Regions from separate parts of the Tardiphaga sp. GW822-FHT04G09 genome, predicted to be linked through region 1. Evidence: predicted binding sites of a transcription regulator. Region 1 holds the regulator's gene; each other region holds the start of a gene.
What was found. Region 1 encodes PhoB, which activates phosphate uptake and scavenging genes when phosphate is short. Its sites were predicted from a motif close to TGTCATNNANCTGTCAT; they were not measured.
Positions count from the first base shown of each region.

Region 2: the regulator PhoB is predicted to act here: its motif matches at 1,010-1,026, upstream of AC1RLZ_RS19255 (alkaline phosphatase D family protein).
Region 3: the regulator PhoB is predicted to act here: its motif matches at 913-929, upstream of AC1RLZ_RS03235 (DUF47 domain-containing protein).
Region 4: the regulator PhoB is predicted to act here: its motif matches at 924-940, upstream of AC1RLZ_RS22295 (esterase-like activity of phytase family protein).

Region 1 is NZ_JBXAMO010000014.1:115,887-118,086, reverse strand. It holds gene phoU (phosphate signaling complex protein PhoU) at 1-388, shown strand, start outside; gene phoB (phosphate regulon transcriptional regulator PhoB) at 480-1,184, shown strand; gene AC1RLZ_RS21705 (GcrA family cell cycle regulator) at 1,452-1,961, opposite strand.
Region 2 is NZ_JBXAMO010000011.1:88,108-90,307, forward strand. It holds gene AC1RLZ_RS19255 (alkaline phosphatase D family protein) at 1-960, opposite strand, end outside; cobalamin riboswitch at 1,106-1,293, shown strand; gene AC1RLZ_RS19260 (TonB-dependent receptor) at 1,400-2,200, shown strand, end outside.
Region 3 is NZ_JBXAMO010000001.1:672,046-674,245, reverse strand. It holds gene AC1RLZ_RS03240 (inorganic phosphate transporter) at 1-199, opposite strand, end outside; gene AC1RLZ_RS03235 (DUF47 domain-containing protein) at 214-858, opposite strand; gene AC1RLZ_RS03230 (class I SAM-dependent methyltransferase) at 1,102-1,776, opposite strand; gene AC1RLZ_RS03225 (branched-chain amino acid ABC transporter permease) at 1,784-2,200, opposite strand, start outside.
Region 4 is NZ_JBXAMO010000015.1:91,505-93,704, forward strand. It holds gene AC1RLZ_RS22295 (esterase-like activity of phytase family protein) at 1-865, opposite strand, end outside; gene AC1RLZ_RS22300 (Bug family tripartite tricarboxylate transporter substrate binding protein) at 1,064-2,050, opposite strand.

The sequences.
Region 1 (2,200 bases):
CAATGCACTCGACAGCGACTTCCACCCGCTGAAGCTGATCCGCGGTCTCGAGCACATGACCGACCTCGTGACCACCCAGGTCAAGTCGGTGCTCGACGCCTATGCCGCGCACGATCTGCCGGCAGCCATGACGGTGTGGAAGGGCGACGAGGAAATCGACGCCATCTGCACCTCGCTGTTCCGCGAACTCCTCACTTACATGATGGAAGATCCGCGCAACATCTCGTTCTGTATCCACCTGATGTTCTGCGCCAAGAACATCGAGCGGATCGGTGACCACGCCACCAATATCGCGGAAACCGTGTTCTACATGATCGAGGGTCAGCAGATGGTCGACAAACGTCCGAAGGGCGACATGACCAACTTCGCGAATACGCCGACGGCCTGAAGCATGATGCGGAAAAGGGGAAGCCGGTCTTCCGCTCGGATCATGATCTAGGGCTTGTCGGACGTCACTGAGGGTATTGATCAATATGGCAATGAACGCGCGCATTTTAGTGGTTGAAGACGAGGAAGCACTCACGACGCTCCTGCGCTACAACCTCGATGCCGAGGGCTACGACGTAGAAACCGTAGCTCGCGGCGACGATGCCGACACCCGCTTGAAGGAGCGTGTGCCGGATCTCGTGGTGCTCGACTGGATGCTGCCGGGTCTGTCCGGCATCGAACTGTGCCGCCGCCTGCGCGCACGGCCCGAAACCAAGGCACTGCCGATCATCATGCTGACGGCGCGTGGCGAAGAGAGCGAGCGTGTTCGCGGTCTTGCCACCGGTGCCGACGACTACATCGTCAAGCCATTCTCGGTGCCAGAGCTCCTGGCGCGTGTGAAGGGTCTGCTGCGGCGTGCCGCGCCGGAGCGTCTCGCCACTGTGCTCGCTTTCGGCGACATCGAACTCGACCGCGACAAGCGCCGCGTCGTGCGGTCCAGCCGTCCGATCGATCTCGGTCCGACCGAATATCGCCTGCTGGAGTTCTTCCTGGAACATCCGGGCCGCGTATTCAGCCGCGAGCAGTTGCTCGACAGCGTCTGGGGCCGTGACATCTATATCGATGAGCGCACCGTCGACGTGCATATCGGCCGCCTGCGCAAGCTGCTCAATCCCGCCGGTGAGCCGGACCCGATCCGCACCGTGCGCGGTGCCGGCTACGCACTGGATGACCGCTTCGACAAGGCGGCGGAGTAGGTTTCCGCCACGCGCAGGAATCGTAGGATGGGTAGAGCGTCTTCGCGAAACCCATCGTCCCATGCGCAGGACAGCGATGGGTTTCGCTACGCTCTACCCATCCTACGCGTCTGTGGAGCGTCGCTCTCACCCGATGCCCTCATGCTTCGCATGCGGAGACCGACGTCTCCCCGCCCGGCGAAGCGAGGCTTCGCTAGGCGAGGCAAGCAAGTGCCAAACGAAAAATGCCCGGCATCGCTGCCGGGCATTTGGCTTGATACGTCCAGTTCAGCGCGTCGGCTTCGGCACCGCGCGACGGCGGTCGCTGGCCGGCTGATAGGCGATGCGCGAGTGATGTGCGCAATAGGGAGCGCCGGCCAGCGCCTTGCCGCCGCAGAAGTAGAATTCGGGGCTCGACGGATCGCCGATCGGCCAATGGCACGTGGCTTCGTTGAGTTCGACCAGTGACAGGCGCTGGCTGATCGGCACGATATTGTCATAGGCGATCGGGTCGGGCTCGGCCTCGACTTCGTAATTATGGGCCAATGCCGTGTTGCCGCGGGCCATCGGGCGGGCGACGCGCACCATCTGCTGTGCCGGGCGCGCCTTGCGCTGCCGCGGAGCTGCCGAGGAGGGGCTCTTGGCGCGGCCGGACAGGCCGAGGCGGTGAACCTTGCCGATGACGGCGTTGCGGGTCACGTTACCGAGTTCCGCAGCGATCTGGCTGGCGGAGAGGCCGCCTTCCCAGAGTTTCTTCAACTGTTCGACGCGATCGTCGGTCCATGTCATTACCGTCATCGCCATTTTCCCTTCGTGAGCGCCAGCCTGACCGGGCAGCGCTGCGAGTTGAGACTTCAAAAATCCCTGCGGTCAGAATCCTTTAGCGCTCACCGGGCGCGAATTTCGCGTCCGGCTTTTACGCCGCACTGGATGTGTCAAAAGGATCTACCGCCGCACGAGATGTCGTATCCGACGAGGCAAAAGCTACAATATGCCGTGACTCACGCGCAAGAGTCGGGCATGCCGCGTCCACATGC
Region 2 (2,200 bases), on a different contig from region 1:
GCGATAGCTGCGCTCGTCCAGCATGAAGACGTCGAGATGCGGCCCGTAATTCAGCGTGCGATAGACGCGGCCCGGTTCGGCCGGATTGACCGAGATCGGATACATCTCGTGAAAGGCACGCGCGCCGCGCGCAGCCAGCAGCGTGATGTCGCGTTCCTTGTAGGCCGCCGGCAACTGCTTGGAGAGCGACCAGTTGTTGGTGACTTCGTGATCGTCCCACTGGCCGAAGATCGGCACCTGCGCATTGAAGGCGCGAACATTCTCGTCGAGCAGATTGTATTTGTGCGCGGCGCGGAATTCGTCGAGCGTCTCGGCGACCTTGGCCTTTTCCGGCACGATGATGGTGTTCTTCCAGACCGTGCCGTCAGGCAATTTCACTTCAGGCAGGATCGGGCCGTCGGCATAGATCGTATCGCCGGAATGGATCAGGAAATCCGGATTGTGCTTGCGCATGGTGGCGTAGGTGACCATGCCGCCATCCTCCGCATTGATGCCCCAGCCCTGTCCGGCGACATCGCCGCCCCAAACGAAAGACACATCGCGGCGATCCGCGGGCGCGGTGCGGAAGCGGCCGGTCACGGGCTCGCCGACGATCTCCGTATGCGAAAGATCACGGAATTTGACGCGGTAGAAGATGTCCTGCCCGGCCGGCAGATTGTCGAGCAGCAGCTTTGCTGTGAAATCGGTTTCCGGCAGCGCCACCATCGGCGGCAAGGTCCGCGCATTGTTGAAGGACTCGGTGGTGGCGACTTCCACCATCATCTGCGCCGGCCGGTCGGCACGCGACCAGATCATGCCGCTATTGATCCCGACATCGCCGGACTGCACGCCATGCGACACCACCGGACGATCCGCCGCGCGGCTGAGATAGGGCATCGCCAGGAAGCTGGCGCCTGCTGCAGCTGAGTGCGTGAGAAAACGGCGGCGGGACATATGTAACGCCGAGAACTTGTAAGTCATGGCGAACTCCTGATCCTGGCTTTGACACCCATGGTGCTAGGCAGATCGCTTGACGCCGCGATGACAGGTGATGCGCAATATCAACACCTGTCGGCGCAAGTTGCGAATGACTGGCGACTAGATTGACACATTTGGAAATTTCACCTTAACGTGAACGGGACGGTTCCCTTCGGGGATCAAAAGGGAATGCGGTGAGGGGATCCCCGATTCCGCGGCTGCCCCCGCAACTGTAAGCGGCGAGCCTGCGCCAAGAGCCACTGGGTGTTCACTTGGGAAGGCGGCAACAGGCATTGACCCGCGAGCCAGGAGACCTGCCGCCAGTCGTGGTCACACGCGAGCACATTGGGCGGGGTGTCCTGGTGGAAGTCACACTGCCTGTTTGAAAGCGGCGGGGCGACTTGGTTTGCGGTGACGTGCCACGTAACCGCGAGTCCTGTAGATGACCTCCGTCTCCCATGCATCCAAGCGATGCAGTGCTCTGCTTTCCTCTGTCGCACTGTCCTGCTTCCTTGTGCCCGCTGAAGGCTCGCTACGACCTGCGCAATCGCACCACGTACTCGATCCCGTGGTAGTTCAGCCGACCGCGACGCCAACACGGGTACGCCGCACGACATCAGGCAAGCCCACGCGCGCTGCGCGCTCGCGGCAGCAGCGCAACATTGCCGCCAATACGGGCGCGCCGGTCGCCGCGCCGACAGGCCCGGTCTTCGCAGCGCCGACGCTCAACCTCACCGGCACGACATCGACCGGCAGCCGCCTCGGCCTCACGCGCCTGCAAACGCCGGCCAGCGTGGAAGTGATCTCCGCCGAGACCATGGCCGAACGCGGCCAGCAAAACATCATCGCCGCGGTGACGCAAAACGCCATCGGCTTCACCGCCCAGCCGGCGCCCGGCAATGGCAGCATCGCCTTCAACACCCGCGGCTTTAACGGCAACGGCACGGTGATGACACTGTATGACGGCACCCGCCTCTATGTCGGGTCCGGCACGCTGACCTTCCCCTATGACACCTGGTCGTCGGAGCGCATCGAAGTGCTGCGCGGTCCTGCCTCGGTGATGTATGGCGAAGGCGCCATTGGCGGCGCCATCAATGTGGTCTCGAAACTGCCGCTGTGGGTGCCGCGTAATCAGGCAGAGATCTCTTTCGACACCAATATGGAGCGCCGCATCGCCGTGGACAGCGGCGGCCCCGTGAGCAAGGACGTCGCCTACCGAATCACCGCCATCGGCAGCATGTCG
Region 3 (2,200 bases), on a different contig from region 1:
CGACATGCAGGCCGAACACCAGAAAAGCGATGAAGTTGAAGAACGCCGCCCACAGCACCGCATATTGCGGCCGCAGCACGCGGGTCGAGACGATCGTCGCGATCGAATTGGCAGCGTCATGCAGGCCGTTGAGAAAGTCGAACAGCAGTGCGATGGCGATAAGGCCGATCAGCACCGGAAAGGCGAGCGTGGCGTCCACCTGATAGCCCTGCCCTATACTTGTTCGATAACGATGCTGTTGATCTCGTTCGCAACGTCGTCGAAGCGGTCGGCCACCTTTTCAAGGTGCTTGTAGATCTCGGCGCCGACCACGAAATCCATGGCGTTGGCATCGCGGTGCTTGAGATAGAGCTCCTTGAGACCGATATCGTGCAGATCGTCGACGCGGCCCTCGAGCTTGCCGACCTCCTCGGTGATCGCGGTAAGCAGGCCGACATTGTCGCCGATGGCGCTCATCAGCGGCACGGCGCGGCCCACAAGGTTGGCGCATTCCACCAGGAGGATGCCGATCTCCCGCATCGGCGGCTCGAACTGGCGCACCTCGAACAGCATCACAGCCTTCGCCGTCTGCTGCATCTGGTCGATGGAGTCGTCCATCGCGGTGATGAGGTTCTTGATGTCGACGCGGTCGAACGGCGTGATGAAGGTGCGGCGGACGGCGGTCAGCACCTCGCGGGTGATGGCGTCAGCGTCATTCTCGAACTGGTTGACGCGCTGGCAATAGACCGGCGTCTCATCGCCGCCTTCCATCATCCCCGCCAGCGCTTCCGCGCCATGCACCACCGCCACGGAGTGACGGGCGAACAGGTCGAAAAACCTCTCCTCCCGGGGCAGAAAGGAGCGGAACCAGCGCAGCATAGGATCATCCAGGTCTTCGGGAAAACGCAGGGACCGGACCCGGCTCGCGGCTCCCGTCACACGGACGTCATAAAGCATTTCCGGCCAAGGCGAGCAATCGCACACCTTCTAGACCCGGTCATCCACCGCTTTATGACAGCCTGCTTTTCCTGAGGCAGTGCCCGGATTTAGAGCGAGTAATTGAATTCACAGGCGATTTCGCCATTCGTGCTGCGAAAGAAGGTCGATCGCAGCCCTCGACGGTTACGTCCTGTAGGCGACCCAGCCCCGGAACGTGAACCCCGCATAGAAAAGGGCGACGTCGGTGAAGCCTGCATCTCGCAACAGGGCTTCGTCCTGCTCCGGCGACAGCAGCTGCAAGCGTTCGCCGATCGCCGAGATCGCGTTCTCCGCATTGCCGGCCGGTACGCCCGATGCCACCGCAAAAGCAGCGTAGCGGGACAGCCACCTGGCCTTCTCCCCCTCGCCCTGGGGAAAGCTATGGTGGGCGACGACAAAGGGAGCGCCCGGCTTGAGCCGCCGGTGCACCTCGGCCAGCGTGCGTCGACGCTCCTCTTCCGGGATGAAATGCAGGGTCAGGATGCACGTCGCCGCGTCGAACGGCCCGCCGGGCGCGCCGTCGATATAGCCCTCATGGAGATCGACGCGCGATGCGAGCGGGCCCAGCGTGCGCCCGGCCAGTCCCAGCATCTCGGCCGATGGATCGACGCCGCAAAAGCGCCATCCGGGCTGTGTCTCGGCGAATGCCTTCAGCTCCAGCCCGCCGCCCGCGCCCAGCACGAGCACATGGGCGTCATCCGGTGCCCGTTCAGCGAGGAGAATACCCGCCATCTGCAGCAGGCCGAGGAAGCCCGGCACCTGCCGCACCGGGCCTTCTGCATAGCGTGCCACCGCCTCCGGATCGGAGAAGTATGACAATGGTGAACTACAGCGACCGCTTGAAGTAATGCGCGATTTCGCCAATGACGCCGCGGCGGAACGTCAGCACGCAGACCACGAAGATCACGCCCTGGATCACCGTCACCCACTGACCGAAGCCGGCAAGATATTGCTGCATGGCGATGATGACGAAGGCGCCAACCACCGGCCCGAACAGCGTGCCGAGGCCGCCGACCAGCGTGATCAGCACGATTTCACCGGACATGGTCCAGTGCACGTCGGTGAGCGAGGCGTTCTGCGCCACGAACACCTTCAGCGAGCCCGCGAAGCCTGCCAGCGTACCCGACAGGATATAGGCCAGCAGCTTGTACTGGTCGGTCTTGTAGCCCAGCGACACTGCACGCGGCTCGTTCTCGCGGATCGCTTTCAGCACCTCGCCGAATGGGGAGTTGATGGCGCGATA
Region 4 (2,200 bases), on a different contig from region 1:
CGTCGAATTCCAGGATGCGCGACGCTTCCTTGCCGTCGACCTTCTCCCAGTCCTTCTTCTCGGCATCCCAGATCGGACCTTCGAGCAGGCCGTAGAGGAACTTGCCATCCTTCGAGGAGGCGAAGCCTTCATAGCCCTTGGAGCGGCGCAGGTTGACGGTGGTGTAGGTGGCTCCCGGCGCGCCTGGCGACTGCACCGACCAATGATCCGGCGAACGCACCGGCTTGCCGTCGGCGACGGTGTCGAACACGGCCAGCACCTTGCCGGTCTTGTCGGCCTTGATGATGTAGGGGCCGAATTCCTCGCCGATCCAGAAATTGTCGCCGATAATCTGGAAACCTTCGGTGTCGACATCGGCGCCGGTCAGGTAGCGCTTGGCGGTGTCTTCATGGACGATGCGGAACGGCACCTTCTTGTCGGGATCGTGCAGGAACACGGTGGCCTGACGCTCGACCTTGCCGTTTTTCCAGTCGATCTTGTGGTGATTGAGATAGATCATGTAGTCGGCCGAATTGTAGCGCGAGCCGGCGCCGTTGTCGGTCAGCACCCAGAACGAACCGTCGGGCATCACCTTGATGCCGGAATGGCCCTGCAGCGGCTGGCCCTTCATCGGCAGCGAGATGCCGGTGGCGCGCTCATAGGACTTGCCCATCACTGTGCCGAGCGCGTCGACGCGCTTGCCGGTGGTGTATTTGCCCGAGGTCTTCAGATCGTTCGGCGCATCCGCGGGCGCGTCGATGGTCGAGGCGGCCGGCAACACGGCATGGCCGGCGAGCTTGGCGGGGAATTCACCTTCCGTCTGCGCGAAAGCGGTGGATGTGAGCATGACGAGGGAAGCGACGGAGCAGAGGAATGTGCTGCGCATGGTTGTCTCCTTTGTGGTGACCATGCGCGGTGTTCTGAGGCGCGGGAGTTACGCTGCGCTGACAGTTCCATGACGAGGAGATGACCGGGCGGGAAAACCCTGCGGCATCGGGTCGCCGAGGCTGCGGGTTAGGTCACAACCTTCCCCTGTCGTCCCAGCGCAAGCGGGGACGACACCCGGGAAGTCGGCAGACCAACCCTACTGTTTCTCGATTCCAGCGTCCGTGATCAGCTTCTCCCACACTTTGAGCTGATCCTTCAGGAAGGCGTCGAATTCTTCCGGCGTCCCGGAGAAGGCTTCCATGCCGCGATTGGCGAGGTCTTTCTGGATCTCGGGGCGCTCGACGATCTTGCGGATTTCCGCGTTGAGCTTGACGACGATGTCCTTCGGCATGTTGGCCGGGCCGAGATAACCCTGCCATGACGTGATGTCGAAGCCCTTCACGCCAGCCTCGTCCATGGTCGGCAGATCCGGCAGCAGCTTGGAGCGATATTTGGTGGTCACTGCGAGCGACTTCAGCGCCTTGGCGTTGACGTGCGGCAGGCCGGTGGGCACGTCGACGAACATCATGCTGACGCGGCCGGCGATGACATCGGTGAGCGCGGGTGGAGAGCTCTTGTAAGGCACGTGAAGGAGATCGAGCTTGGCGAGGCGGGCAAAGGTCGCGCCCGAGACGATCGCCGACGAACTGCCCGATGCGTAGGAGTACTTGCCCGGCTCCTTCTTGGCGAGCGCAATCAGCTCTTCCACGGAGTTGGCGGGAATCTCGGGATTGATCACCAGCATGAAGGGCAGGTCGCCGGTGCGCGCGATCGGGGTGAAATCCTTGATGGGATCGTAGCTCATATTCTTGAGCAGATAGGGATTGGCCGAATGCGTCGTGTTGGTCGTCACGAACAGCGTATAGCCATCGGCCGGTGCGCGGGCGACGAAGCTGGCGGCGATCGAGCCGTTGGCACCGGCCTTGTTGTCGATCACGGTGTTGGCGTTCAGTGCGGTGCCGAGTTCCTTGGCGATCAGGCGCGTTGTGGTGTCGGTGCCGCTGCCGGCGGCGAAAGGAAGGACCAGCGTGATCGGCCGGTTCGGATAGTTCGCAGTCTGTGCGATGGCATTGGGGCTCGCCAACAGCAGCGCTCCGATAAACGATGCGCTCGCCACACCGCGAAGAACTGAAAGTCCGTGCATTCCGCTTTTCTCCCTGAGTCGGCCTTGGTGGCCCGTATTTGTTGCGGGCAAGCTAGCCGAGGTCGGTGACGCACGGAAGCGGAAAGCTGTGCGATTCAGGTTGGCGCACTGTCGACGGTGCAGGCCATGCATCGACTTCTGTAGCACCGT